2 linked regions of the Iamia sp. SCSIO 61187 genome follow. The protein of the gene in region 2 interacts with the protein of the main gene of each other region in a pairwise test. Links are inferred from orthologs where the notes say so. Each region holds a gene or a part of one and is shown on either strand. Other genes may lie near its edges.

The links.
Region 1: the proteins of glp (region 2) and HC251_RS10795 interact in binary tests that used the Escherichia coli proteins (3 or more experiments, as listed by UniProt). The link is inferred for Iamia sp. SCSIO 61187 from one-to-one orthologs.

The regions. Positions count from the first base shown.
Region 1 is NZ_CP050948.1:2,239,670-2,242,738, reverse strand. What follows is about bases 26-3,024. They hold HC251_RS10795 (molybdenum cofactor guanylyltransferase), read right to left. Parts: upstream 1,812-3,024; coding sequence 1,239-1,811; downstream 26-1,238. Other genes in these bases: HC251_RS10790 (aminotransferase class V-fold PLP-dependent enzyme), read right to left, coding at 1,808-3,024; HC251_RS10800 (histidine phosphatase family protein), read right to left, coding at 518-1,135; HC251_RS10805 (rhodanese-like domain-containing protein), read right to left, coding at 27-350. In the rest of the region: HC251_RS10810 (HRDC domain-containing protein), read right to left, coding at 1-17; more of HC251_RS10790, read right to left, coding at 3,025-3,069. UniProt on the Escherichia coli protein: Transfers a GMP moiety from GTP to Mo-molybdopterin (Mo-MPT) cofactor (Moco or molybdenum cofactor) to form Mo-molybdopterin guanine dinucleotide (Mo-MGD) cofactor.
Region 2 is NZ_CP050948.1:3,475,246-3,478,134, forward strand. The notes cover bases 3-2,821. They hold glp (gephyrin-like molybdotransferase Glp), read right to left. Parts: upstream 2,127-2,821; coding sequence 879-2,126; downstream 3-878. Other genes in these bases: moaA (GTP 3',8-cyclase MoaA), read right to left, coding at 3-866; HC251_RS16600 (hypothetical protein), read right to left, coding at 2,184-2,821. Also shown: more of moaA, read right to left, coding at 1-2; more of HC251_RS16600, read right to left, coding at 2,822-2,889. UniProt on the Escherichia coli protein: Catalyzes the insertion of molybdate into adenylated molybdopterin with the concomitant release of AMP.

The DNA.
Region 1 (3,069 bases), 1.2 Mb from region 2 along the record:
CCTGACCGTCGGCGCATCGAGCGGCCCTAGCCCGGCTGGTCGCCGGCGACGGTGGGGAGACCGGCGGCGATCCAGCCCTTGGTCCCGCCGGCGACGTTGACCACGTCCCGGCCCTGGGCGGCCAGGTGCTCGGCGGCCCGCATGCTGCGACCGCCCACGGCGCAGACGAGGTAGACGGTGCGGTCGTCGGGCACCTCGGCCACGCGGTCGGGCACCTCGCCGAGCGGGATGAGCATCGCCCCCGGGACGTGGCCCTCCTCGTACTCGTGCGGCTCCCGCACGTCGATCACGGTCACACCGGACCCGTGCAGGCCGGCGAAGGCCTCGATGTCCACCTCGGGCACGTCCACGCAGGGCTCCTTCCGTCGCCGGCCACCCTACCGGGACGGCCCGGACCGGCCAGCACCCTCCGTCACCGTCGACCAGGGGCGCCGCGCGGTCCGCGGTGGCGAGGCGTGGCGAGGGGTGGCGCCGCCGTTCTGAGCCAGAGATCGGCCACGGGTGGCCCGTCGCGGGCTCAGAAGGCCTGCCAGCGGTGGAGCAGGCGGGCGGTCGGCAGGTCGACGGCGAAGAGGTGGCCGGGGCCGGGCTGGTCCCATCGACGGTCGATGGGGTCGCCGGCCAGGTGGCAGGACCACAGGGTCCCGACCGCGCCGTGCCCGATGACCACCACGTCGCCTCCGCCGTCGGCGGCCGGGCCCACCAGGTCGGCGAGGGCGGCGACGATCCGGGCCTGGGCGTCGGCGGCCCGCTCCCAGCCGGCGACCGACTCCTCCGGCCGGGCGAAGAAGGCGTCGGCCAGGCGCTCGAACTCGTCGGGGGGCACGAAGCCGGTCGCCGACCGGTCGTTCTCGCCGGTGTCGGGGCGGACCTCGACGGGGAGGCCCCGGGCGGCGGCGAGGAGCTCGGCCGTCTCGACCGCCTTGGCCTCGGCGCTGGCGATGATGCGGCGCACCCCGCCGAGCCACGGCTCGCGGGCCAGGGCCTCGGCCCGCCGGCGCCCGACGGCGCTCAGCCCCCAGCGGGGGACGGGCACGTCGGGGTCGATGGCGACCTCGGGGTGGCTGACGTACCAGAGGGTCGTCACCGTCGCTCCCGGTGGCGTGAACCGTCGCACCACGATGATCTCGGCCACCGCTCGCCGCCACCCTCAGGCCGCTGACCAGCGACTCCCTCGCACCGGAGCGTCGGACGTCGAATCGCCAGCGAATCGCCGTCCGACGCCCGGGTCGCAGGCGTCACGGGAGCTCCGCCGGGGTGTCGGCGTCGGCCACGGCCTCGCGGGTGAGGACCACGGCCCGGGCGGCGCCGAGGGCGGCCACCGCATCGAGGCGGCGCGCCCCCCCGTCCACGAGGCCCGCCACCTCGGCCGCCAGGGCGGTCCCGACGCGCCAGGCGCTCGGGAGCCACTGCGCCCGACCGTCGACCACCGGGTGGGCGGCACCCACCGTCTCGTCCAGCGCCTCGACCAGCTCCACCAACGACCCGGCTGCGGGCGCCACCAGGTCGCACGGGGCCAGGACCAGCACGGCGCCCTCCCCCGCCCGGTCCACCGTCGCCGCCATCGCCGTCGCGAGGCCACCCAGCGGCCCCTCGCCCGGCCAGCGGTCGGCCACCGGCTCCAGGCCCAGCGCGCCCAGGGCCGAGGCATCACCGCCGACGGCGAGGACGCGCCGGCACCCGGCGGCACCGAGGGCGGCGGCCACCCGGGCGGCCAGCGGCACCCCGTCCACCTCGACGAGGGCCTTGTCGCGCCCCATGCGCCGCGACGACCCGCCGCAGAGGACGGCCCCGACCAGACCGGTGGTCATGCCTCGGCGATGCCGCCGTAGGTGGAGACGGTGGAGGAGGTGGGGGCGTCCTCGGTGAGGGGCACGTCGGCGAGGGCCGCACCGAGGTCGGCGACGAACTGGTCCGCCACCTGGGCGTGGTACGGCGAGAGCATGACGTGGAGCCCGCCCTGCTGGCGGTCGAGGTTCCACCCGCGGGCGTCCATCTGGTCGCCGACGGCGTCGTGGGAGCGCCCCGGCGTCGTGACCTGGAACACCGAGATGTCGGGCGCCGGGTCGACGACGGCGCCGTCGATGGCCGCGATCCCGTCGAGGAAGCGGGTGTGGGCGTCGAGCACCTGGGACGTGAGGCGCAGGAACCCCTCGCGCCCGAGGTGCATGAGGGCGGCCCAGGCCCCGGCGATCGGCGGCGCCGGGCGGGTACCGGCCGGGGTCGAGCTGGCGTAGAGGCCGCCGGGCCAGTCGGAGTACCAGAAGTGCTGGTGCTTGAGGAGGTCGCGGTCCCGGTAGAGGACCAGCGACGCGCCCTTGAAGGCGTAGCCGTACTTGTGGACGTCGGCGCTCAACGAGGTCACCCCCGGCACCGAGAGGTCCCAGGGCGGGACCGGCTGGCCCAGCTCCTCCCAGAACGGCAGCAGGAAGCCACCGAGGCAGGCGTCGACGTGGCACAGCAGGCCCCGCTCGTCAGCCAGGGCGGCGACAGCGGCCACGGGGTCGATGACGCCGAACGGGTAGCACGCGGCCGAGGCGACCAGGAGCGCCGTCCGGTCTGTGATCGCCGCCCCCAGCCGCTCCGGGTCGATCCGGCCGTCGGCCTCGACCGGCACGGTCACCAGCTCGATGTCGAGCAGGTCGCAGGCCTTGGCGAAGGCGGGGTGCGCCGTCTCGGGGGCGAGGACCTGGGGCTCGGGGATGCCCATCTCGGCCCGGGCGTGGCCCCGGGCGACCTGCACGGCGCAGAAGATGCTCATGCTCCCGCCGGCGGTGACGGCGCCGGCGTCGGCGACGCCGCCGAAGAGGTCGGCGCCCATGGCCACCAGGTCGAGCTCCATCTGCAGGAGGCTCGGGTACCGGAACGGGTTGAGGGCGTTCTCGTGCAGGTAGCGGTCGGCCACGGCGTGCAGCACCGCCTCGTGGGCCTCGTCGCCCGAGTTGTAGACGAGGCTGAAGGCCCGCCCGCCCTTCCAGTCGAGGTCGCCGGCGCGCGCCGTGTCGATCTGCTCGAGCAGCTCGTCGGCCGGCATCCCGGTCCGGGGCAGGCGGGCGGGACCGTCGTCGC
Region 2 (2,889 bases):
TCGTCGGCACCGTTGCGCATGAGGTCGCGGAAGTCGGTCTCGACGGTGGCGAACAGGCAGGTGCGGAGCTTGCCGTCGGCGGTCAGGCGGATCCGGTCGCAGTCGCCGCAGAAGGGCTGGGTGACGCTGGGGATGACACCGACGTCGCCGCGGCCGTCCCGGTAGCGCCACAGCGAGGCGGGGGCCGAGCCCCGGGGGACGGGGTCGAGGGGGAAGACGGCGGCGATGGCGGCGACGATCTCGGCCTGGGAGACGACGGCCCCGGCCTTCCACTCACCCGACGCGTCGAGGGGCATGAACTCGATGAAGCGGACGCCGATGCCGCGCTCGCGGCCGAAGGCGGCCAGGTCGACGATCTCGTCCTCGTTGACGCCCCGCATGGCCACCACGTTGAGCTTCACGGGGGTGAGGCCGGCGTCGAGGGCGGCGTTGATGCCGGCGAGGACCTTGTCGAGGTCGTCGCGGCGGGTGAGCTCCACGAACCGGTCGCGCTGGAGGGTGTCGAGCGAGATGTTGACCCGGCGCAGCCCGGCGGTGGCCAGGTCGGCCGCCTGGCGGTCGAGGGTCGTGGCGTTGGTGGTCATGCTCAGGTCGGTCCCGAGCCGGGCCAGCCGCTCGACCAGGACCGGGAGGTGGGCCCGAAGGGTCGGCTCACCGCCGGTGAGACGGATGGCGTCGATGCCGAGCCGCTCGACGAGGACGCGGGCGAGCCGCTCGATCTCCTCGAACGAGAGGAGCTCGTGGCGGGGCTGCCAGACCATCCCCTCCTCCGGCATGCAGTACGAGCAGCGGAGGTTGCAGCGGTCGGTGACCGAGATGCGCAGGTCGCGGTGGACGCGCCCGTGACCGTCGACGAGGGGGCGGATCACCGGACCAGCCTACGGCCGGCCCGGCACGAGCGCCTCGGGGTCGAGGACGAGGACCTCGACCTCGTCGCCGGCGGGGATGCCGGGCCCGTCGGGGACGAGCGCCAGCCCGTCGGCCTGGGCCGTGGCCCACAGCTGGTGGCTGCCCTGGGCCGCCACCGGCGTGGCGGTCAGGGCGCCGTCGGCGGGGTCCAGGGTGACCCGCAGGAGGTGGTCCTTGCCGTCGGGCCGGCGGTCGAGCGCCACCGCGGCCCGGGCCCGGACCCGGAGCCCCTCGACCGGGCGGCCGGCCATCTGCCGCAGGGCGGGGCGGGCGATGACCTCGAAGCTCACCAGCGACGAGACCGGGTTGCCGGGCAGCCCGAGCAGCGGGACGCCGTCGACGGTGGCGAGGGCGAAGGGCTTGGCCGGGCGGATGGCCACCTGCACCCACTGAGGGTCGGTCATCCGCTGGAGGACGAGCTTGACCACGTCGGCCTCGCCCATGCTGACGCCGCCCGAGGTGAGGATCACGTCGCAGCGGAAGGCGGCGGCGTGGAGGGCGGCGGCCACGGCGTCGACGTCGTCGCGGACCCACCCCAGGTCGACCGGGACGCAGCCGGCCTCGGCCGCCTTGGCCAGCAGCATCGGGCGGTTGGAGTCCCGGATCTGGCCCACGGCGAGGGCCCGGGGCGCCTCGACGAGCTCGTCGCCGGTCGAGATCACGCCGACCCGGGGGCGGGGGACGACCTCGACGGAGGTGCGCCCGACTGCGGCGAGCACGCCGATGAGCGGGGCGGTCAGGACCGTCCCGGCCGGGATGACCACGGTGCCGGCGCGCACGTCGTCGCCGGCGCCCCGCACGTGCTGGCCGGGCTCGGCCGGGGCGAGGATGGCGACGGTCTCGTCGTGGTCGCGGGACCCGTCGGAGAAGCGTGAGCGCTCGACGGGCACGATGGCGTCGGCCCCCGCGGGGACGGGGGCGCCGGTCATGATCCGGATCGCCTGCCGCGATCCGACGGTCCGCGCCGTCGTCTGCCCGGCCATGATCGTCTCGACGACGTCGAGGACGACGGGGATGTCCTCGGTGGCGGACGCGACGTCGGCGGCGCGCACGGCGAAGCCGTCCATGGCCGAGCTGGCGAAGCCGGGCAGGTCGGCGTCGGCCACCACGTCGTCGACCACGACGCAGCCCCGGACGTGGGCGAGCGGCAGGTCCCGGGGGGCGAGCCGCGGGCAGCGGGCCAGGACCAGGTCACGGACCTCGCTGAGCGGACGCATGGCGGTGGACGGTAGTGGCCGCCCGCGCCCGGACCCGGGTCTGCCGACGGCCGGGCGTCACCAGGCGACGTCGGTGATGTCGCCGATCCCGAGTCCGACTCCGACGAGGCTCCCGCTGTCCGACAACCAGCCATCGACGGCGGCGAAGGCCCGGACCGCTCCTTCGTGGACGACGAGCACCCATGCCCCGTCGGCGGTGGCGTCGAGGGTCGTGAAGGAGAACCCTCCACCGCCGACCGACCAGCGGACCTCACCGGTGGCGAGGTTCGCCATGCCGACCTCGCTGGCCCTGGCCTCGGCGTGGCCCTGGCTGGCGCCGAGGGTGCCCAGCCCCACGGCGAGGTGCCCGTCCGGCATGAAGGCCGGGAGGCCGACCCCCGATGACCGCTCGACCTCGGACCAGCCGCCAGGGTCGGCGACGGCGGTGACGTCGACGGCGGTGCCCGCGATCGTGCCGTCGCCCGCCCGCGTGACCCGCTGGCGTGCGATCGTGCTGCCGTCGGGCGACAGGGCCAGCGCGGTGACCTCGCCACCCATGGGAAGGTCGGCGAACGGGCGACCGCCGCGCTCGTCGACCCTGTGGACCCGGATCACGCCATCGACCACCGTGGCGAGGGTCTCCCCGTCGCCCGACACGGCGAACGCGGTGTCGGCGGCGATGGGGCCGGAGACCAGCCCGCTGGTGGGGTCGATCCGCCAGACCGCCTCGCCCACGGCGTACATGACGGTGCCGTCGGACCCTCGGTCGACCGAGGTGATCGAT